One region of the Desulfotomaculum sp. 1211_IL3151 genome, then DNA from elsewhere that is predicted to be linked to it. Evidence: a T-box and tRNA genes for the amino acid it is inferred to sense, from the RefSeq annotation. Region 1 holds a T-box; the other holds one or more tRNA genes.
What was found. The T-box of region 1 lies ahead of pheS (phenylalanine--tRNA ligase subunit alpha). A T-box ahead of a tRNA ligase gene usually reads a tRNA of that ligase, here a tRNA-Phe.

Region 1 (10,727 bases):
CGATCACCGATATGTATCTTCCCCGGTATCGCTAATCCCACCAGGGTACCTGCCTGGGCAGCCTCAATCTGTTTGCCGTTAACTAGAATATTATTTACTTCCACACCGCTGCGGCCACCCTCCGTGACCCATACTTCTACACCATCCCCTAAGCGCAGGGGTTCTTCTAAAAGTACTTCTACTGTGTTGTGTTTCTTGTTAAAACCCTTGACTCTCCCCAGACGTACACCGCGGTTGTTGGGGCGTTTGTAACTCATTAAATCGATGCCCGGGTTACCTAAGAAGTAGCCGGGACTGAAGTCACGGTTAAAGATCTGGGCCAAATCCCTGGCCTCTTTTTCCTTAATCTGATAAGTGTCTGCATCCTCGAGGGCACGATCAATCAGGTTGCGGTAGGTGCGGATCACAGTGGCCACATATTCCGGACGCTTCATACGGCCTTCTATTTTAAAGGAATTAATGCCCGCGGCAATTAGCTGAGGAATCAATTCACTGGTATTGATATCCCGGGGACTCAGCAGGTACTCTCCAATCTTAGAGGGGTCTGCCAGGTTCCTGCCCCGCTCATCTACCAACTGGTATTGCAGCCTGCAGGGTTGAGCACATTTGCCACGGTTACCGCTGCGACCGCCAATCATACTGGACATTAAGCATTGACCAGAGTAGCAGACACAGAGGGCCCCGTGGACAAAAACCTCCAGGTCAGCTCCGGTTTCTTTTTTTATCTTAGCAATTTCCTCTAACTCCATTTCCCGGGCCAAAACAATGCGGTCAAAGCCGCTTTGCTGCATTAGTTGTACCCCTGGTAAATTATGTACGGTCATTTGGGTGCTGGAATGCAGGGAAAGTTCGGGTATGACTTCCCTTGCCAGCCTGGCCAAGCCCAAATCTTGGACTATGACAGCATCCACGCCAGTATTATGCAGGAACTGAAGGAAGCCCAAGGCTTCCTCCAGTTCGTGGTTGGCCAATAGAATATTTACGGTAACATGGATTTTGACCCCGCGAACATGGGCATATTCCACCGCCCGGGCCATTTCTTGATTATCAAAATTGTTTGCAGAGTGCCTGGCGTTAAACAATTTACCACCTAAATATACTGCATCTGCACCATTTTGTACGGCAGCCACCAGAGCCTCCCAGCTTCCTGCCGGGGCCAGCAGCTCAGGTCCTTGGGTCATTGATGTTCCTCCTATTTAATAGCCGTCAGCCATCCGCTTTCAGTATCTTTGGCGAGGGCCATGGCCTCCTGTATTTTCATCCGTGATTTGCAACGATCGCCTATGAACGCTTAACACGGATTAGTCCTGAACAGGTTAGTATCTCCACACCCCGCTGCTCAATCATATCTAATATCAGATTCATGCCCAGGGAATCGCTGGCCATATGACCTGCAATAATGACGTTAACGTGGTTTTTCTCTGCTTCTTTACGATGCTTTTCGCTGATATGCATAACCACCAGGGTGCCGACACCGGCAACGGACAGTTTGCTATAGGCATCCTCGGAGCCACTGGTACCGCCGGTCATGTCCACAAATACTTTACCGGCACTGCGTTTCCTGGAACCTACCACGATGGTGGGTCCTGCTCCGGTTTTAACCGCTGCAGCATATTCGGGAATCTCCTTTAAGACCTTGACAATGTCACCCAGGGTTTCACAGTTATTTTCATCAATTTTCTTTTGCACATACTCCGTAACCATGTTGTCCGCCGGTGTATGGCAGCACATTAAGGGTATATCCAATAATCTTGCCGCATCTACGGCTCGATTGTGGTTAACGGGCATCAGACCCCGGCGAACTTCGCCAATACGGCCAGCCATAATTCCTTCGGCCACATTCACCGGCACTCCTAATTGGGCCAGCAAGTCTTCCTGTAAATGCATGACATCATATAGACCAGCCATGGCCTTTCCCTCCGGGTGGTGGGCCATAATCAGGTCAATCTTTTTACCCTTTTCTGCCAGCCTATCAGCCAGTATTACCTCTCCCACTTCCATGTCGATGCCAACTAAAATTCGCTTGACTTCCCGGTCCAACTCACCAAAAAGGACCCTGGTATCGGAATATGGGTTAAAGATCCGATCTTGATCAATTTCTTTTCTTTCGTCTTCTTTTAATTCATCAATTTTTTTCTTTTCTTTAGCCAATTGCTTTTGTACCACTTCGATGCCCCGTGGGTCATGATCAATCCCCATTTTAAGAATAAGATTATAAATCTCTTGTAATTTCAAATACACCTACTCCTCTCTTTTTGGCCTTTAGCCTTTAGCTATTTCTTTGAAATAAACTTACTTCCCCGAATATAAAAGCGCAGCGGCAGGTCTGCCCCTTCCTTAATGCCTATGCGTGTGGTGACATAGATATCCGGTGGTGGCTCCGGGGAGTCAGCGATAAATAAAGGGCCTGTAGTAAGGTCCGCTTTATTGTGCTCTTTGGTAATACCAAAGGCCTGGACCAACCTGGCCGGTCCGCCGCATAATTCATGGAGCCTGTCTCTGCCCCTGCGTTGCCTCATCCGTTCCAATCCCTCCAGGGGTTCCAAGGCCCGAATAAGCACCGCTTCCCCCACCCCTTCGGCAGCAGCAACAACATTAAAACAATAATGCATACCGTAAGTGAAGTAAACATAGGCATGACCCGGCGGGCCAAATATCGCACTGTTGCGGGGTGTCATACCCCGGAAACCGTGGCAGGCCGGGTCCCCCTGCAGGTAGGCCTCCGTTTCCACAATTCTGCCCACTGTAACCCCTTCCGGGCTGCTGTGAACCAATAGGGTTCCCAATAGTTCCTTTGCTACCAGGGTAGTATCCCTGGCATAAAATTCTCTTGGCAACGGTTGCATTTAATGCAGCACCTTTCGCAAATCTTCTAAGTTTAAGGTATTAATGACATCCTGTGGCTCCAGCCCAGCCCTGCGGGCCACGGCTACGCCATAGACCATGTCATCCAGACGCATAAGATCATGGGCATCTGTATTAATGCTTAGTTTAACTCCTAAATCCTTGGCCTGCTTGGCATAAACCTCGTTGATATCCAATCGATCCGGTGCAGAATTGATTTCTAAAATGGTTTGGGTCTTGGCAGCCGTTTCCAACAGTTCCTCCACATCTACGTCATAGGGCTCCCTTCTGCCTATCAGCCGGCCTGTCATATGAGCAATGATATCCACCTGCTCATTTTCCATGGCTTTGCTGATGCGGCGGGTAATTTCCTTTTTGCTCTGTCTAAAACCAGTGTGAATAGAACCAATAACCACATCCATTTGCTCCAGGATTTCGTCTGGATAGTCCAATTCACCATTTGGTAAAATATCCATTTCCACGCCGGTGAGCAGGGTAAAATCCTCTAGTTTTTTATTTTGTTCCCGAATAATCTGGTGCTGCTGTGCCAGTCTAGTGGGGTCAAGTCCATTGGCAATTTTTAAAGACTGTGAGTGGTCTGTAATGGCAGCATAGGAATACCCCTTTTCCCGGCACCTTTTTATGATATCAGCTATCTCCAGAGCAGAATCGCTCCAATTGGTATGTATATGAAGATCTCCCTTGATATCGGAAACCTCGATCAAGGATGGCAGACTTCCCTTAAGGGCTGCCTCCACTTCGCCGGAGCCCTTTCTAAGTTCTGGCGGGATATACTTCATACCCAGGGCCTGATAAAGATCTTCCTCATTGTTAATCCCCAGGAAATCCCCCTGTTCGGTACGAAGGCCATGATGATTAAGCTGCAGCCCAATACTGTCTGCAATTTCCTGTAACCTGGCATAGTGGTCCTTGGACCCGGTACTGCGATGCAATGTAAAAATAAATTCCTTTGGCGATACCACCTGCAAATCCACCGAAAGCCCCCACCAGGTGGACAAACGAATGCGATTGCTTTGCCGTTCAATTACTTCTTTCATCCTCGGGTGGCTGGCAAGGGCTGTCAATAATGGTGCCGGGTCTTCTGCAGCGGCCACAAGATCCAGATCCCCGACTGTTTCCTGCCAACGTCTGGTGCTGCCAGCCATCTTCACCCCAAGGGTGCCAGGTATTTTTTTGAGAAAATCAATTAACTCTGCCGCTAACTCCCTGGACACCGAAAGACGGATTCTACCCTGCCGGTTGCGAACCATCTCAATGCCGTTTAAAATATCCCACTCTAGCTTTGCGCTGAAGCCCTTTAGTTTACGTACCTGTCGGTTTTCAACTGCCTGTTTTAGTCCCTCTAAATCAGTTATACCCAGTTCCTGATAAAGGATTCTGGCTCGGTTAGAACCGATCCCCGGCAATTGTTTTATTTCCAAAACCCCCCGGGGAATTTGCCGTAATAACTCTTGGTGTTTCTTTAATTTACCTGTTTTAAGTATTTCCTTAATTTTTTCTTCTATGACCTTCCCTACACCGGGAATTTTCGTTAATAATCTTCGGCGATGTATTTCCTCAATAGGTTCCTCCAAACTTGCCATTGCTTCCGCCACCCGACGGTAGGCCCTTATTTTATAAAAATCCTCCCCCTGAATTTCCAACAGGTCAGCCAGCTCAGTAAAAATCCAGGCGATTTCTATGTTTTGCATAAAAACGCTCCGTTTCTTTGCTATTACCATATTTGGTTCACTTATACTATTCCCCAAATCTTAGGCCAAAAATAAAACTCATGATCTGGTCATGAGTTACTAAGGTTTGCTTTTTCCGGATCCATCATTTGCAAGAGGTTGTCATACTGTTCCTGAAGCTTTAGAAGTTCATCGACCAGATTAACAACCGTCAATACAGCTACTTTATTGGGAGAAAGTACAGGGTTTCTGTGACTTACCTCCATCATCTTTTTGTTCACTAATTTGGCGACCGTTTGCATATATTCTGGGGATTCATGCCCTTTTAAGGTGTAGTACTCACCAAATATTTCTACCTCCACCTTGCTTGGCTGCTTAGACATTTTTGACCCCCCTATTACCTTTGCTGATTGTTTATTCGCTGTTTTCTAGCAAATCCCTTCAGCTTTTTGCATTTTGCATAATAAATAGAAAAAATGGCCGTAGGATATGGGCCTTTGGTCTCAGGGATAAATAACCTGTCCCACCTTGTCCCAAAAGGGAGTGTCGCTTGCGACACTCCCTTTTATGAGGGTCTTATTTTCTTAGTTCTGCTCCGGTCTGAGCAGTCAGTGATTTGATAATCCGCTGCATTTTATCGTTGATTTCCTCGTCCGTTAAGGTTCTGTCCGGGGCTTGGAACTTCATGGCAAAGGCTACACTCTTATAGCCCTCGGGCACCTGACTACCTTGATAGATATCAAAGATTTCTGTTTCTTGCAGTAAGCTTCCGGCTGCCTTTTGAATAATGGCTAGCATATCGGCAGCTAAAACTTCCTGCTGCACCAAAACAGCCAAGTCACGTTCTACTATGGGAAATTTAGGTAAACCGTGATATTGTTTTACCGGTCGGTTGGTTTGGGCCAGAGCCTGTAAATCCAGCTTCATCGCCACAGCCCTACCCGGTAATTCATAGTTTTCGATTACATTGGGGTGGAGCTCTCCCACTACCCCTAATATTTGACCATTCGCTTCAATCTTGGCACAACGTCCGGGATGGAAGCTGGGGTCTTGATGGCGGCTAAAGGTAATATTTTGAACTCCCAGGCCTTCCAATAATTGTTCCACTACACCCTTCATGAAGAAGAAATCCATGGGCCGAGCAGGTTGATTCCAAATTTTTTGCGTATTTCCATAGGCCACTGCCGCCAGTACAGGTACCTCTTCGGGCAGAGGCTGCCCTTCCTGGGGATAAAACACCCGTGAAATTTCAAAGATGGCTCCACTTTGAGCCCGTCGATTAAGATTTTTCTGCAGTGCCTCTAACAGACTGGGAACCAACACTGTCCTCATCACAGATTGTTCTTCACTAAGGGGATTCTGCAATTTCATAGCATTTCTAAATTTACTATCCTGGGGTAAATTCATTAAATCAAAGACCCTAGGATGAACAAAGCTATAGGTAACAACTTCATAGAAGCCGCAGGAAATCATAATGTTGCGGATGTCCCAGTTCATTTGCTGTTCCGGTGTACGTACCCCCTGGGTGGAGGCGCCAAAGGGCAAGGTCTCAGGAATCTGATTAAAACCATGCATTCTAGCTACTTCTTCGATTAAATCCCACTCACCGAAAATATCCGGCCTGAAGGTAGGAACCGTAACCAGTAAGTCATCCCCCTGCTCTTGCACCCTAAATTGCAAACTTTCCATGATTCTAAAAATTTCTTGTTTGGGAATTTCCACTCCCAACACCCAATTGACCCGGCTGGGTCTTAGCAAGATCGTTTTTTCAGCGATGGGGTTGGGGAATTGGTCAATGGTACCGGCAACAATTGATCCCCCGGCCAATTGTTGGATTAATTGCACCGCCCTGTCTGCAACCCTGCGGCAGCCGTTAACATCGATGCCCTTTTCAAACCGTACCGAGGATTCCGAACGCAGTCCCAGGGCTTTGGAAGTGCGCCTTACATTAATGGGGTGAAAGTAAGCAGACTCAATGAGCAGGTTTACTGTGGCATCCGTAACCTCACTGTCCAGACCTCCCATTACCCCAGCCACTGCCACCGGACCACTTGCGTCGGTAATGGCCAGCATCTCCGGATTTAAGGTACGCTCAACACCGTCCAGGGAGACAATTTTTTCATTCTCTTTAGCTCGCCGAACAATAATGTGGTGGTTAGCCAGTTTATCATAGTCAAAGGCATGCAGTGGTTGACCCATTTCCAACATCACATAGTTGGTTACATCCACCACATTGCTAATGGGTCTCACGCCGGCTGCTCTCAGTCGATTTTGCAGCCAAATGGGTGAGGCTCCCACCTTGATGCCTTTAATCACACGGCCAACGTAACGGCGGCACAAATCAGGATCTTCGATCTCAATTTTCGCTAGGTCATTTATGTTTTCTTGGTTTTCTTCTACCTTGGGCACCGGAATTTTCAGTTCAGTATTCAATAGGGCCGCCACATCACGGGCAACACCGATCATGCTCAGGGCATCGCCTCGGTTAGGGGTGAGGTCTAATTCCAGCACGGAATCATATAAACCTAAAACCTCTTTCGCATCCAAACCGATCGTTACATCCTCCGGCAAAATCAAAATGCCATTGGCCATGTCCGAAGACATGAGTTTGCTTTCCATCCCTAGTTCTTGGCCGGAACAGAGCATCCCTCTGGACTCCACACCTCTAAGTTTAGAACGTTTAATCTGCAATCCCTTCGCCAATTTGGCCCCTTCCAAGGCAACTGGAATGATATGTCCTTCCCCTACGTTGGTGGCACCGGTAACAATTTGCAAGGGTTCCCCCTGACCAACATCCACCTGGCAAACCACCAGCTTATCCGCATTGGGGTGTCTTTCTATTTTTTCAATTCGCCCGGTAACAACATTTTCAATTTCAGCACCCAATTCTTCCACCACATCAACCGCCAGGCCAGATAGGGTTAGTTTATCTGCCAATTCCCGGGGTGAAATCTGGATGTCAACATAATCTTTAAGCCACTGGTATGAAACTCGCATGTATCTTAAAACCTCCCGAATCTAAAATTGTGCCAGAAATCGCAAATCGTTATCAAATAACAACCGGAGATCGTCGATGCCGTACTTCAACATGGCAATTCGCTCAACCCCCATGCCAAAGGCAAAACCTGTCACTTCCTCGGGATTGTAGCCGGACATCTCTAAGACCCTGGGGTGCACCATGCCTGATCCAAGAATTTCCAGCCAGCCACTTCCCTTACAAACCCTGCAGCCGCTGCCCTTACAATTGAAGCAAGAGATATCCACCTCTGCACTGGGCTCGGTAAAGGGAAAATAACTGGGACGCAGCCGGGTCTTGGTTTCTGGTCCGAACATTTGCTTAGCAAAGGTAGCTAAGATACCTTTAAGATCCGCAAAGGTAATATGCTTATCAACAACCAAACCCTCTACCTGGTGAAACATGGGGGAGTGGGTGGCATCATCATCCCGTCGATAGACACGGCCAGGGCAAATAATTTTAATGGGCACCTGGGGCACCATTTTTTCCATTGTTCTGGCCTGTACCGGAGAGGTATGTGTTCTTAAGAGAACCTCCGGATTAATGAAGAAGGTGTCTTGCATATCCCTGGCCGGGTGGTCTTTGGGTAAATTTAACGCTTCAAAGTTGTAATAATCCAGTTCTATTTCAGGCCCTTCCGCAATTTTGAAGCCCAGGCCCATAAAAATATTTTCTATTTCCTGCATGACTTGGGTTAGGGGATGCAACCTTCCCAGGCCAAACCGATTGCCTGGCAAGGTAATGTCGATGGTTTCAGCAGCCAGCATTTTTTCCTTTTGTGCTTCCTTAACCCGATTATTTCTTTCTTCCAGGGCCTTCTCAATGGCCACCCTTACTTCATTGGCCACCTGTCCTAGCTTCGGCCTTTCTTCTGCAGATAAAGCACCCATACCCCGTAAAACTTGTGTTACTTCCCCTTTTTTACCTAGGTACTTAACACGAATATCATTTAGTTCCTCTGGGGTATGGGCAGCCCCCAGGGCCGTCAATGCCTCCTGGGATAAATTTCTTAATTTTTGCTCCATGATGCTCCTCCTGTAAAAATAGATAAAATAAAAAACCGCCCCTAATAAAAGGGACGGATCATCTCCGTGGTACCACCCAAATTGTTCTAGAAAAGAACCTCTTAGAGGATAAAATAATATTTATCCGCTTCTGATAACGGTAGAAGTACCGGCGCAACCTACTAGTATGTAATACGTTCAGACCGCAGCTCAGGGGTGAACTTTCCGGAGTTTTTCTTTAAAAGGGCTTCCAGTCATGACCCTTTCTCCCTGTAAAGAAAAATCTACATACTTTTCCCCGTCATAGCAGTAGTATATTAGTGTAGAACCAGCCGGCGATAATTAATATATGCTGTAACCGAACCGGTTGCTTCGAACAGGCTCCAAAAAAATTCGGCGGTTAGCAACACGCAACCACAACCTTTCATCCTTTTTTGGGGACCTTTCGACACTGATTATACCATATGGCTCTAAGCAAAACAAGAAAGTTTACTGAATTTTATACCTTTGCCTTACCGCTTCATAAAGCATGATGGCGGTGGCGGTGGCTACATTTAAGGATTCGGCATGACCCGGCATGGGTATGGTTACTTTCTGATGCTTATGGTCAAGGATAGCTTCCCTGGGCCCAGACCCTTCATTGCCCACCACAAGGCCCACCGGTCCCTGAAGATTTGCCTGAAAGATTGGTATGCCACCCACCGGCTCACCCACCAGTAAAGTGACCCCCAGGGAGGTTAGATAAGCCAAAGCCCCCTCTGCATCCTCTGCTTGCACCACTGGCAGGTGGAACAAGGAACCCATGGTGGAACGCAGTGTTTTAGGGTTGTATAAATCCACCGTCCCCTTCAACAAAACAACCCCGTTGGCTGCCGCAGCATCTGAGGAACGGATAATGGTACCTAGGTTTCCCGGGTCCTGCACCCCGTCCACAATCACCACCAGTGGCTGCTGCCCCCTCTTAACCACATCCCCCAAGGCATAATCCGGTTGCCAAAGCACTGCCAGCACCCCCTGGGGAGTTTCTGTATCGGTCAACTCTCCCATGATACTTTCAGATACCTCAAGGGTTTCTACTCCCTTGTCCCTGGCCTGCTTCAGCAACCCTTTCCCTCGTTCCCCCTGCACTCCCTGATCCGTATAAAGCAAATACTCCATTTGCCAATTGCTCGCCAGGGCCTCTTCAACAAAGCGAATGCCTTCCACGCTAAACTTTCTTTCTTTTTGACGGAAATTACGTTGGGATAGTTTTTTTACGTACTTTACCCGTGAATTTTGGCTAGATGTAATCATTGGATCTCCACCGTCTCATTTCTCCTTATAGAAAATCCATTGGTTTGAGCCTTGGACTTTTTATACATTGGAAAGATAACCCTACGAATTAGCAGGTGCTATCGTTATCCCCCTGAGCGACTTTAGCGGAGTGCCGTTAATAACTCTTGACAAGTGCAGGGCGAAATCAGGGGGGCGCGCTCAGGACGAGCGCGCAGCCTTAGCTGAGACAGGACGTCGAATCTAAGGCGACCCCTGATTTCGCCCGGAACGAGTCTTAGAGTTATCGGCACGGAGCTTAGGAGCGAATGGGGGATAACGATAGCACTCCCCGCTGATGCAATATCCCCTACACAACAAGCCATGGGGTCAAAAGAACAAGTCTCGCACCCGACTAGCTTGTTTTATACAGCAAAGGCATGGTCCAAAGACCATGCCTTAGTTTATATCACAATTGGGTTTTGGGGCAAGCTTAGGCTAGCTTGGACTTAGCAAGCTCAACCAGTTGGCCGAAGGCCTTGGCATCGTTTACTGCCAAGTCAGCCAGCATTTTACGGTTCACTTCTACATCGGCTTTTTTCAGGCCAGCGATGAAACGGCTGTAGGACAGACCATTCATGCGGGTTGCCGCGTTGATCCGAGCAATCCATAGCTTACGGAAGTCACGTTTTTTCTGACGACGGTCTCTGTAGGCATAAGATAAAGCTTTCATAACCGCCTGGTTGGCTACCCTGAACAGTTTACTGCGGGAACCTCTATAACCTTTGGCCAGTTTTAAAACCTTTCTGTGTCTATTACGAGAAACCACACTGCTTTTAGCCCGTGGCATGATGATTACCTCCTTTTACTTAAAAAAATCAACTATTAATAGGGCAGCAGTCTTCTAAGTTGAACTGCATC
Region 2 (10,727 bases), on a different contig from region 1:
ACTTTTTGTTCATCCATGTTATCAGGATATTTGATAGAGCAAAGCACGGAATATGTTTCATCGGTTAATGTTAAAACCATATAGGGGTACTTCCATCCCATCTTGCGAAACCTATCAACAAATCCAATACCGTAAAAAATGTGTCTTGCATTTATGAAGAATGTCATTATTGCAACCATGTGAAGCGGTACGCCAGCGCTCATAAGCGAAACCATAACAATCTGCATCGAACCTGCATAGATGAAGATTCCAGCTAGGCAAGCCCATAGAGCAGAATATCCCACATCGTTTATGAGAATGCCAAAGGCAATGCCGACAAAAAAATAAGAGAATAACAAAGGTGTTATTTGCTTAATGACAAAACGAAAAGTCTTCAAGGATGTATTCCCCTTTAGATCCTATACTCTAACTCTAAAATTATGTTAGCACATGAAAATACGCCACACAATCGTTTTATTGTGTGGCGTACAATTTACTGATTACGAGTGAAGCGAATCCAACAGCCTCTGTAAAACCTTTAGGCCTTGCTCTAATTCTTCTATGGTTTCAGGTGCACAGACAGAGATACGAACTGCTTTTTCCGGTATACTTTTTCCAACAATAAATCGCTCGGCAGCATATACCTGAACACCATGCTCCAAAGCTAGTCTTTCAAAACCTGCACCTGATATTTTGGTCGGTAGTATCAACCAGCGGAATATACAGGTGTTTTCACCCCGGCAATCATATTCTGATAGATAGGCATTGACCAATTGATTTCTTAGAATGGTGTTTTTGCGATGGCTGTCGATGATGGTGTCAATATTCCTGGAAACAATCATGCGAGCAGCTAATTCTGCCATTAACGGTGAAATAGAAATATTCAGGTTATAAAGGGCATTAGACAGAGGTTTTTTATACTGTTTGGGAACCGATACATAAGCTAATCGAAGGCCAGGACCAATTGTTTTTGAAAGGCTGGCAATATAGATTGTCTGCTCTGGTGCAAAAGATGCCACTGCCGGTATTGGCTTTTCACACATCAGATGATAAGCAGCATCCTCAATTATGAAAATATTATATTCTTTTGCAGTTTGGGCCAATGCCTTTCTGCGCACAAGTGACATTTTATGGGTTGTTGGATTTTGATTATCTGGTATTAGATAAATACCTTTCAGGTTTTCATTTTTGCAGGCATTAATAAGGGCATGCTCATCCATTTCTCCGTCTGTATGTTTAATCGGTACTAATTGAATACCTAACATGCCAGCAGTGGTTTTTAGGCCAGGGTAAGTATGCGGATCCGTACCAATCTTATCTCCATGCTTGCAGAGACCAGCCAGGATTGCGGTAATTGCATTTTGACCACCATTAGCAAATAAAATCGTCTCAATATCTGTAATGTACCCACCTTTTCCCATAAGTTTTACAGCAGCATCTTTCTGCCAAAGCACATCATTCGGCCTGCTATAACTGAACCATTTTGCAAAATCAGATTCGTTCATCATATTTTTGAATAGTAGCATAAGTGGCTCATAAGAGGATGGCTCAGGTATAGTAGCACCCATCTCAATTAAATTCTTTGGTCTGCCTTCGGCAAGCAGATAGGCATTGGATAGGGCATCAAAGGAAACAAATGTACCGCTACCAACGGTTGTACTTAATAACCCTTTTAGCAGGCACACTTTGAAAGCCTTTGCAACCGTGCTGACATTTATATCCAAGAAATCCGCCAGTTCTCTATAGGGTGGTAATTTAGTTCCCGGAAGTATCGAACCCTTTATAATATCCTGTTCCAGTTGATTTGCCAGAGAAAGATATAGCGGTTTAATGGTTCTGTCTATGACAGGTTTCCAAGTCATAGGATAGTTCTCAAATGAATTTACTGGCATAGCATAACACCCTTTTCTGTCACACAATTGAACTAATGTATGGCATGTCTCGCAAAACATTAAAAAAATAAATCTTTGCTGCACATAAACCATCTATTGCTACTGTTCAGTACAACCTATTCTCAGTTGTGTCGCATTAATAGGGTAACTCCCACCTAACCGACACTTTGATATTGCCATTTAAGTAAATCCCGCTCAACATCGAACGGTGCCAATTGAGTCCGTAGCATTCGATAAGTTCTCCTATCTCTTGCATTGTCAGGGTTATATCCCCTCGGACTTCCTCGGAAGTTTTCAAATTCGACACCTGCCAAAGTCATTGTTGTCGAATTTTAGGGGTACCGGGTACCTTCTCGCCTTAGCCAGCATGAACTTAATTAAATACCTCAGGCTCCTTTATTTTTTCTAATATATCTATTTCACTTATTAACTCGTTCATACGAGATTGAATAACAACGATCTCCTCTTGACTGAGCTCATTGCCGGCCGCCTGCTCGGCCAAACCGCTCATTTCTCTAAGCTTGTCCTCTATGATCTTAAGTATCTGAATTCTAAACTTTACCCTTTTCAGTTCAGCTTGCAACAAAGCCTTTTCTTTTTCATTCATTAACATCAATCCCATCTTGGCACTATTTTATCATGTTCCGACGAGTCCTAAATTAAGTCTTATGTCCTATAAAACCAAGGACTATATTCTCATTTATTTTAACTGAAAAGGACTTAGTGTATAAGACGACGTAATTTACTGCATTGCATTTTTACGACTAAAAGCGGTATTTTATAACTAATTTTGGAGGATTAAAATGTGGGTTTATTACCTTACCCTTGTAACCCTCTCCCTTGCCCTATATTTTATTAATAAAAAGGTATTTACCAAGCTATTGGCGCTTAAAGTGTCCTTCGCGGTCTTTCTATTGGGGATGCTTTATCCTAGGCTACAAGCAGAACTACCCCTTTGGAAAACGGTGGTTTGCTTAGGCTTGCTCATGTTATTAAGTAGTTTCTTTATTGCCAAGAGGTTACCGCAGCATCGCACAGCTTCCGTGGAGTCTGAGCCTTGTCAGCTAGACCCCTCACCGGAGACAGTGGACGCAACAACTGAAGAAGACAGCATTAGCCCAATCGAAACCAACCATAAAGATTTAACCAACAATATCCCTCCTATAGAAGAAGTTGACCCACAGCCTTGCTTACAAAATGAGCCCTTAGCTCAACCAAACACTGCTATTTCTTTTTCTTCGGTATATTCTGACTCCCAACAGCCCGAATTAACCATACCGGCTGCTAATGAACCAGCCGAGATGAAACACGAGCCGATCGACATCGTGGAAACTTCCGAAGTTGTAACGCCACCTAAGGAGCAACCGCCTGCTGATATTGAGGTAACCCCGCAATCCCTATTAACACAAGGTATTCGCTTCGTAAGGCTTAAGCAATACGCCTTGGCGGTACGTTCTTTTAATAAAATTTTTAATTATAACCCTTCATCTGAAATTCTCTACCTGACCATCGGTGAACTTAGTTCCCTTTACCAATATATTGGACTCTATCCAATGGCTTCGGACATTATCCAAAGTTTTATGACACATCCGGACCTTCAAGGACACCCGGGATTAGAACCGTTAAAAGCTAAGCTTCGATTTATCCAGTGTTTGAACAGCCTCTTAACCACCGGAGGCTATCATCAAATTCCCTATGAACAGGTTCCGGAAGCAATACGTAGAGAGGCCTATATCAACTCTCTAAATTAATAGACTGATTACACGAAAGGAGTAAATCATGTGAAATTAAAAAGCAACATTGTAGGCTTGCCTGTTTTAAGCATTGTGGAGGTAGCTTCTCTGGGAAAGGTAGAAGAATTGGTAATTAATCCAAATACCGGCTCAGTGGACTATCTAATAATCGAACCCGAACAGTGGTATCTGGAACGAAGGGTAATTTCTATCCAGGATGTTCTAGGTATTGGAGAAGATGCTCTAACCACTGAAACCAAAGCAAAAGTTGTCAATATTACTGCTGTGCCCAATGCACTTGAACTGATCAGCAAGGGAGTTGCGGTCATCGGCTCTAAGGTTATTACAAAAAAGGGTCGAATCAACGGGCTCATTGATGAGCTTTCTATCGATGAAGAAACAGGTAAAATTCATGCCTGCCGCTGGGTCGCCACAGACAATTCAAGAACGGGCTATATTCCGACTAACCTTGTTGTTACCTTTGGTCAAGGCATGCTGGTGGTGGAAGAAAATTTTGACGTTGCTTTAGCAGAAGATCCTTCCCAGTTAATCGTAGCAGCCATTGAGAATACCGAGTCCGAAAAAACACCACCTTCCGTGCTGGAAGACCCTCTTAAGATATTTGAGGATAAGCAAAAGCAATACCTAATTGGTCGCACTGTTACCCTGGATATTATAGCAGATGATGGCCAGACAATAGCTAAAGAAGGTGACAAGATTACCCAGCAAATGGTGGACCGAGCTGTGACTGCTGACAAGTTTGTGGAGTTAACCCTAAACAACCGTGACTAAAATTAGGCTTATCTCCTTGGTTACCCTTGCCTTGGGTATTCAAATATGGGTTTGCATCAGCCTGTCCAGTGCTGCTATTCAATACTATTATCGGGATAGTCTGTTACCGGGAATCTCCGTGCAAGGCATTAATCTGGGCGGACTATCCCATCAAGCAGCTGTCAACAAACTTAAGGAATCTATTCCCTGGCCCAAGCCAGAAAGTCTGCTAATGTTAGTGGACCCCGAGGGACAGCCTACTTATATTTGTTATGGGGATATTGATTACACTTTAGATTATGATGCTACGGTAAGGAAGGCCTTCCTGTATAGCCAGAAGGCAGCCACCAGCTTGATGGATTTACCACGTGCCATCCGTAACAAAAAGGACCTTCCCCTGGTTAAGTCCTTTAACAAAGATTCTATAAATGAAATTCTTGAACGCCTTGCCGCTCAGTACAATGTGCCGGCTCAGAATTCTCAGCTTTCTTTTAGCGAAAATAACATTACCCTTTTTCAAGGTATTAAAGGCAGAACACTGGATAATACCGCCACCATTCATAAATTAATCATGCTGCCGCTAAACCAACACGAACTGGAACTCCAATTTAAGACCCTCGAGCCAGACATCAGCCCAGCGGATTTTAGTGGTATAAATGCCAGACTAGCCATGTTTATAACTCAATTTGACGCGGCCGACAGGGCCCGTACTCATAATATCCAATTAGCCAGCCAACTGGTTAATAACTTTATCCTACCACCAAAACAGGTCTTTTCATTAAACAAGGTCCTTGGTCCCCGAAGTAAGGAAAATGGCTACCTGCAAGCCCCTGTAATTGTTAACAATAGGCTAATTCCAGATTATGGTGGTGGTGTCTGCCAATTGGCTACAACTCTTTATAATGCTGTTTTATTGGCCAACTTAACAGTCGTGGAAAGGGTACCTCACTCGCTGCCCGTGGCCTATGCTCCTGGTGGCAGGGATGCCACCATCGCAGGGGATCTTATTGACTTTAAGTTTCTCAATAATACAGACTACCCCATTTTAATCACCAGTCAAATCCAGCAGGGAAACCTCCTGGTCAGTATTTTAGGTCACCGCCCCGGAGCGTCTGTCCGATTAATTAAACTTGAAACCACACGCTCCATTACCAAACCCGTACGAAACTATATGGAAGATAAAAACCTCCTGCCCGGTCAAGTGGTAATTTGCCGCCCGGGTCGAAATGGCTATCTTTTAAAAACCTACGAAGTGGTATACCAAAATGAAATAATAGTAGAAAAACGCCTTATCTCCGAATCAGAAGTAAAACCTGAGCCTGAACTAATTGCAGTGGGTCCCAAGGGTTTTACTAAAGATCAAATAGTAAAATAAAAATTACCAGCACATTATTTGCTGGTAATTTTTTATATTTAATGCTCCGGTCATCTCCAAACCCTCTCGGTAAGGATTGAGGCATTCTGACCCCTCATCCTCTGTACAGTGGTGGCAAAAAATAAGGAGACAGTCCTATTTTTCGTTTAGAGAAAGTACCCCATCGGGTACTTAATTTATTGGGAACGTAAAATACAACACACAAAATCCGGCCAATGACAGTCACATAGTATTTGCATGAACTACATTGTCTCATTAATCCCATACCCTTTCAAGTATCCATAGGCTCTGCTCTTGTACCAGGTCGCAATCTAAGTTTCTATCGGTGTAACAACGATAGCGTTCAAGGTAAGGATCCATGCCCATGCTTTGATACCATTGCCAATTCTGCTTGTCTATCTTATATGGGTAGCCCCTTTCTATCAGATACCAGTTGTCTTTCCACTTAAAACTAAGGGGCTGACCGTCGGGGCCGGGGTGGATTTCTACAGACTGTCGATACAATTTACACATACCAATCACCACCGCACATTTGTTTGGTTTGAGTATAGCAAACAAACGTGCGGTGTACAAGGTATAAATTTTGCTTTTACAGTAACATTTTGGGCCGTTAACCATATTATACCATTAGGTGAATGCTTCTTTTACAATTTGCATTCTCTCCTTGGGAATAACCCCTAGTGGCACGGCTAGGGGTTATTCCTTTAGGAAATATTTGAGAACCCCAAAAATCTTAGTCGCCGTATAGAAAATCTAGCAAAGACATCTACTAAGGAGCGGGAAACAGCGATAAAGGCGGAGTATAATGAATGACCTCCCCCATTGGGAGGGGATAAGAGGTGGGTTTACTGATGGCAGCTATCAGGGAAAGTCGAGAGTTCTTATACAACTTCCTATAAATGACTACCAACATGTCCTTGAGGATATGAATAAAGAAAATGCCAATAAATTAAATAGTATCCTTAAACCGTCAAAATAACCGTCAATTGACGGTGCGATAAATGAAAAAAGGAACTAGGTAAGTACCTAGTCCCTTGATTATGGTGCCCGGAGCCGGGGTCGAACCGGCACGAGGGGTAAACCTCGCAGGATTTTAAGTCCTGTGCGTCTGCCTATTCCGCCACCCGGGCATGTTATTAAGCTTTTTTAGTATAACAATCTTGAGATCCTCTGTCAATACCTTGAGATATTATCTGGCGGAGCTGACGGGAGTCGAACCCGCGTTCTCCTGCGTGACAGGCAGGCATGTTAGGCCACTACACCACAGCTCCAAATTTAAAGTGGAGCGGAAGACGGGATTCGAACCCGCGACCCTCGCCTTGGCAAGGCGATGCTCTACCACTGAGCCACTTCCGCATGCAGGTCTTATCGACGAATATAAATATAGCACACGAAGTGTAGACAAGTCAATATCCAAGTTGCGGGTAATTTGCTAAACTAAATCCTATGTTTACCCAATGGAAATTATTTACTATTTTATCTATTAATTGGAAGGGTTTTACATTTAATCGGAGAATTATTTAATAAAACATCATGGTGGGGGGTATTGTTCAGTGTTTCAAGAATATCGTCAAATTATCAATAGGGTTAAGGGTTTGGACAAGCCCTTATCTTCATTAACCCGAGCGGAAAGAAACGATGTCTTAAATCTTTCCATTCGTCAAGAAGAACTTGAAAAACAAATTGGTAAACATATTCAAGAGAGTTTCAAAGAGTTACAGGATGGCTTAGAGGTCGTAGCCGAATGGGTGCGTTTAATGAAAGAAGACGCCATCAAGGCACTGGGTATTGGCGGAACCCCTGAAGAAGTGTTAGCCTTGGAAGAAACTCTGGCCCAGGCTTCTTCACTGAATATGCAAATCTCCGGTTTAACTTTGGCCAATTTTTCCGCCCCGGAAAAAACTGAGTCCATTGAAAAAACCGGAGCCGAAGAGCCTGTAAAGGCTCCAATTAGCCTTATTAAAGCCAAAACCCCGAAAAACAGGCTCACCCTACCGGTAATTAATTCCACCATTGATATGGTCGAAAATGTCGAAGAACAAAAAATTGTTACAAAGGTTTTGGAAGAGATCACCGAATCCGTTGTTGCTGCGGCACCTACCATACAGTTAGCAGACGTATTTAATCAACCAAGAATTACCACACATAAAAGCAGACCACCTAAAAGAAAAAAACGTTAATAATCAACGATTACCTTTCAGGAAAGGAGGAATCATTTGCCCTACGGGCGATTAAAATGCTGTCATCCTTCACTGACGCTCAGGATGACATTCAATTTTCACTCTTTGATGGTGCCGTTAACGGCATGGAAGCCTATACTGCCATCGTTAAAAATTATTCCTTTGATCACACAAAAAAGCCATCTACTTGGTAGATGGCTTTAATTATTCATTGGAGGCGGCACCCAGATTCGAACTGGGGGATAAAGGATTTGCAGTCCTCTGCCTTACCACTTGGCTATGCCGCCAGCTTATAAATAAATGGAGCGGAAGACGGGATTCGAACCCGCGACCCTCGCCTTGGCAAGGCGATGCTCTACCACTGAGCCACTTCCGCATAAATGGTGCCTCGAGCCGGAATCGAACCAGCGACACGCGGATTTTCAGTCCGCTGCTCTACCAACTGAGCTATCGAGGCACTGCTGACGCTTATAAAATATATCATACTATGACATGTTTCGCAATAGTTTTTACCAATTTTTTTAAGAATTATAGCCCAGTGCTACCAAAGCCACCCTTTCCCCTCTCGGTATCGCCTAATTCTTCGCATTCAATAATCTCAATGTCGGGAAGGGCATGGATAATGGCTTGGGCGATGCGGTCCCCTGCTTTGAAAGATACCTCATAATGTCCTGCGTTATGAAGCAGCACAATTACCTCCCCACGATAGTCAGAATCCACCACACCTACAGCATTGCTTAGGGTGATGCCATATTTCTTGGCATTTCCACTGCGGGGATAAACCAACATGGCATAGGCCGGGGGCAATTCAAAGGCCAGACCCGTTCTCACAGATTTATGTTCTCCAGGGCAGATGGTAAAATCCTCTATTGAGTGTAGGTCGAAACCAGCACTTTCAGGCGTAGCACGCCTAGGCATTTCCGCATTTTCATGCAACTTTTTAATTTTAACAATGCAATTTTTAAAGCTAAATAAGCTACATTGTCTGAATGGGTACAAAGCTTCATCCCTCGGTATTTTAATTTCTTGCTTTTCGCATTTATAGTCTCCCCGAATAATCTCCACTCCATAGCGGCATCTTTTGCAAGTTTCTAACATATATAAACACCCCTAAGAACAGGATTTGTGATATTTGTCACTTCGACATTCCATATGAACTTTCCCTTCTATTTGGAAAAACTTTTTGTCATTTATTTGACAACTCCCTTGAATTACGCACAATTATATTGACTGCGTAATAATATATAAGTATATTAGTATTACCCCTTTGATATTTCAAAACAAGGAAGGAGGAAATTCGTTGAAAAATATTGTGCTATTAAAACGCATTCGCAAGCAGGCCATAACTTGGATTGTTTTGCCGGCAGTAATTGGTATTGGTTGGGTCTTTCCACCCGTTGGTTTCCTTTTATTATTATGCATGGTTGGTGCAGTGGGTCTGTCTTTCTTTAGTGGCCGCTCTTGGTGCGATTGGATGTGTCCACGAGGTGCCTTCTACGACGTGTTCTTTCAAAAATTCAATCAGGGAAAACCCGTTCCAAAATGGTTACGTTCAAACAAACTGCGTACTTTCATGGTAGGTTTAATATTCACCGTTCTGGGAACCCAGCTTTATTTTGCTTGGGGGGATTTACATGGTATGGGTATGGCCTTTGTTCGCCTACTAACCATAACCACTACTGTCGGCATAATATTGGGCCTAACCGTACACGCCAGGGGCTGGTGCCATATTTGCCCGATGGGTACATTGGCTAGTTGGTTCGGAAAGGGTAAGAAACCGTTATTTATTAATCGGGAAAAATGCAGCGACTGTGGTTTATGCACCAAAGCCTGCCCAATGGGCTTAGTCCCGAATATAGCTGAAAATGGTCGACTGACTGATCCAGATTGCATTAAGTGCGGCAGCTGTGTAGTTGCCTGCAATCGTAAGGTATTAAGCTTTGATCAGCCAATCAAGGAAGTTAAAAGGCCCGCTTAAGCAATAAAAAGGGTCGTGTCATTATAAGCATAAAAGTCCTTGGACACAAAAAACTCCTGAGTTATAACTCAGGAGTTTTCACTGGAGGCGGCACCCAGATTCGAACTGGGGGATAAAGGATTTGCAGTCCTCTGCCTTACCACTTGGCTATGCCGCCAGCTTATAAATAAGTGGAGCGGAAGACGGGATTCGAACCCGCGACCCTCGCCTTGGCAAGGCGATGCTCTACCACTGAGCCACTTCCGCATAGATGGTGCCTCGAGCCGGAATCGAACCAGCGACACGCGGATTTTCAGTCCGCTGCTCTACCAACTGAGCTATCGAGGCATTTATGTGGCGGAGCTGACGGGAGTCGAACCCGCGTTCTCCTGCGTGACAGGCAGGCATGTTAGGCCACTACACCACAGCTCCAAAGTCATTTAGCTCACGCTCACTGACATTGATTAGTATACAAAAACTACCCCCAGAAGTCAAATGTTATTTTTCTTACCCTATACTTTTATTTTAGATCTTCCAAAAGCCAAGATAGCTTCCCGTACCAGCTTAGCTCCTAGCAACGCTGTTTTCTCAGAATGATCATAGACCGGACTAATCTCCACCAAGTCCATGCCAACCACCTTTAATTCCTTCATTAAATAAATGGCTTCCAAAATTTCTGTTGAAGTACAGCCACCTGGCTCTGCCGTACCCGTTCCTGGTGCATAGGCTGGATCAACCACATCAATATCCAGTGATAGGTACACCGGATGTCCTAACAGCTCCGGTAACACTTGCTGCAATGGCTCCAGTACCTTTGCCGGAAACATCCGGGTATGTCCC

Region 2: it encodes a tRNA-Phe, which carries the amino acid that the T-box ahead of pheS (phenylalanine--tRNA ligase subunit alpha) is inferred to sense. The anticodon was not compared.

What each region holds. Positions count from the first base shown of each region.
Region 1 is NZ_JBAIYV010000013.1:15,617-26,343, reverse strand. Features, by position in the region: gene V6C11_RS02475 (DUF3656 domain-containing U32 family peptidase) at 1-1,181, opposite strand, end outside; gene V6C11_RS02470 (NGG1p interacting factor NIF3) at 1,282-2,235, opposite strand; gene V6C11_RS02465 (DNA-3-methyladenine glycosylase) at 2,274-2,846, opposite strand; gene polX (DNA polymerase/3'-5' exonuclease PolX) at 2,847-4,556, opposite strand; gene zapA (cell division protein ZapA) at 4,646-4,918, opposite strand; gene pheT (phenylalanine--tRNA ligase subunit beta) at 5,112-7,532, opposite strand; gene pheS (phenylalanine--tRNA ligase subunit alpha) at 7,554-8,576, opposite strand; T-box leader at 8,623-8,869, opposite strand; gene V6C11_RS02440 (TrmH family RNA methyltransferase) at 9,045-9,848, opposite strand; gene rplT (50S ribosomal protein L20) at 10,300-10,656, opposite strand; gene rpmI (50S ribosomal protein L35) at 10,692-10,727, opposite strand, start outside.
Region 2 is NZ_JBAIYV010000003.1:51,682-62,408, reverse strand. Features, by position in the region: gene V6C11_RS00490 (AzlC family ABC transporter permease) at 1-377, opposite strand, end outside; gene V6C11_RS00485 (aminotransferase-like domain-containing protein) at 480-1,871, opposite strand; gene V6C11_RS00480 (hypothetical protein) at 2,245-2,478, opposite strand; gene V6C11_RS00475 (hypothetical protein) at 2,675-3,622, shown strand; gene V6C11_RS00470 (PRC-barrel domain-containing protein) at 3,653-4,396, shown strand; gene V6C11_RS00465 (VanW family protein) at 4,389-5,750, shown strand; gene V6C11_RS00460 (hypothetical protein) at 6,006-6,263, opposite strand; tRNA gene V6C11_RS00455 (tRNA-Leu) at 6,792-6,880, opposite strand; tRNA gene V6C11_RS00450 (tRNA-Asp) at 6,945-7,021, opposite strand; tRNA gene V6C11_RS00445 (tRNA-Gly) at 7,032-7,106, opposite strand; gene V6C11_RS00440 (hypothetical protein) at 7,304-7,930, shown strand; gene V6C11_RS00435 (hypothetical protein) at 7,987-8,124, shown strand; tRNA gene V6C11_RS00430 (tRNA-Cys) at 8,143-8,217, opposite strand; tRNA gene V6C11_RS00425 (tRNA-Gly) at 8,232-8,306, opposite strand; tRNA gene V6C11_RS00420 (tRNA-Phe) at 8,312-8,387, opposite strand; gene dut (dUTP diphosphatase) at 8,459-9,028, opposite strand; gene V6C11_RS00410 (4Fe-4S binding protein) at 9,231-9,908, shown strand; tRNA gene V6C11_RS00405 (tRNA-Cys) at 9,991-10,065, opposite strand; tRNA gene V6C11_RS00400 (tRNA-Gly) at 10,080-10,154, opposite strand; tRNA gene V6C11_RS00395 (tRNA-Phe) at 10,160-10,235, opposite strand; tRNA gene V6C11_RS00390 (tRNA-Asp) at 10,243-10,319, opposite strand; gene speB (agmatinase) at 10,400-10,727, opposite strand, start outside.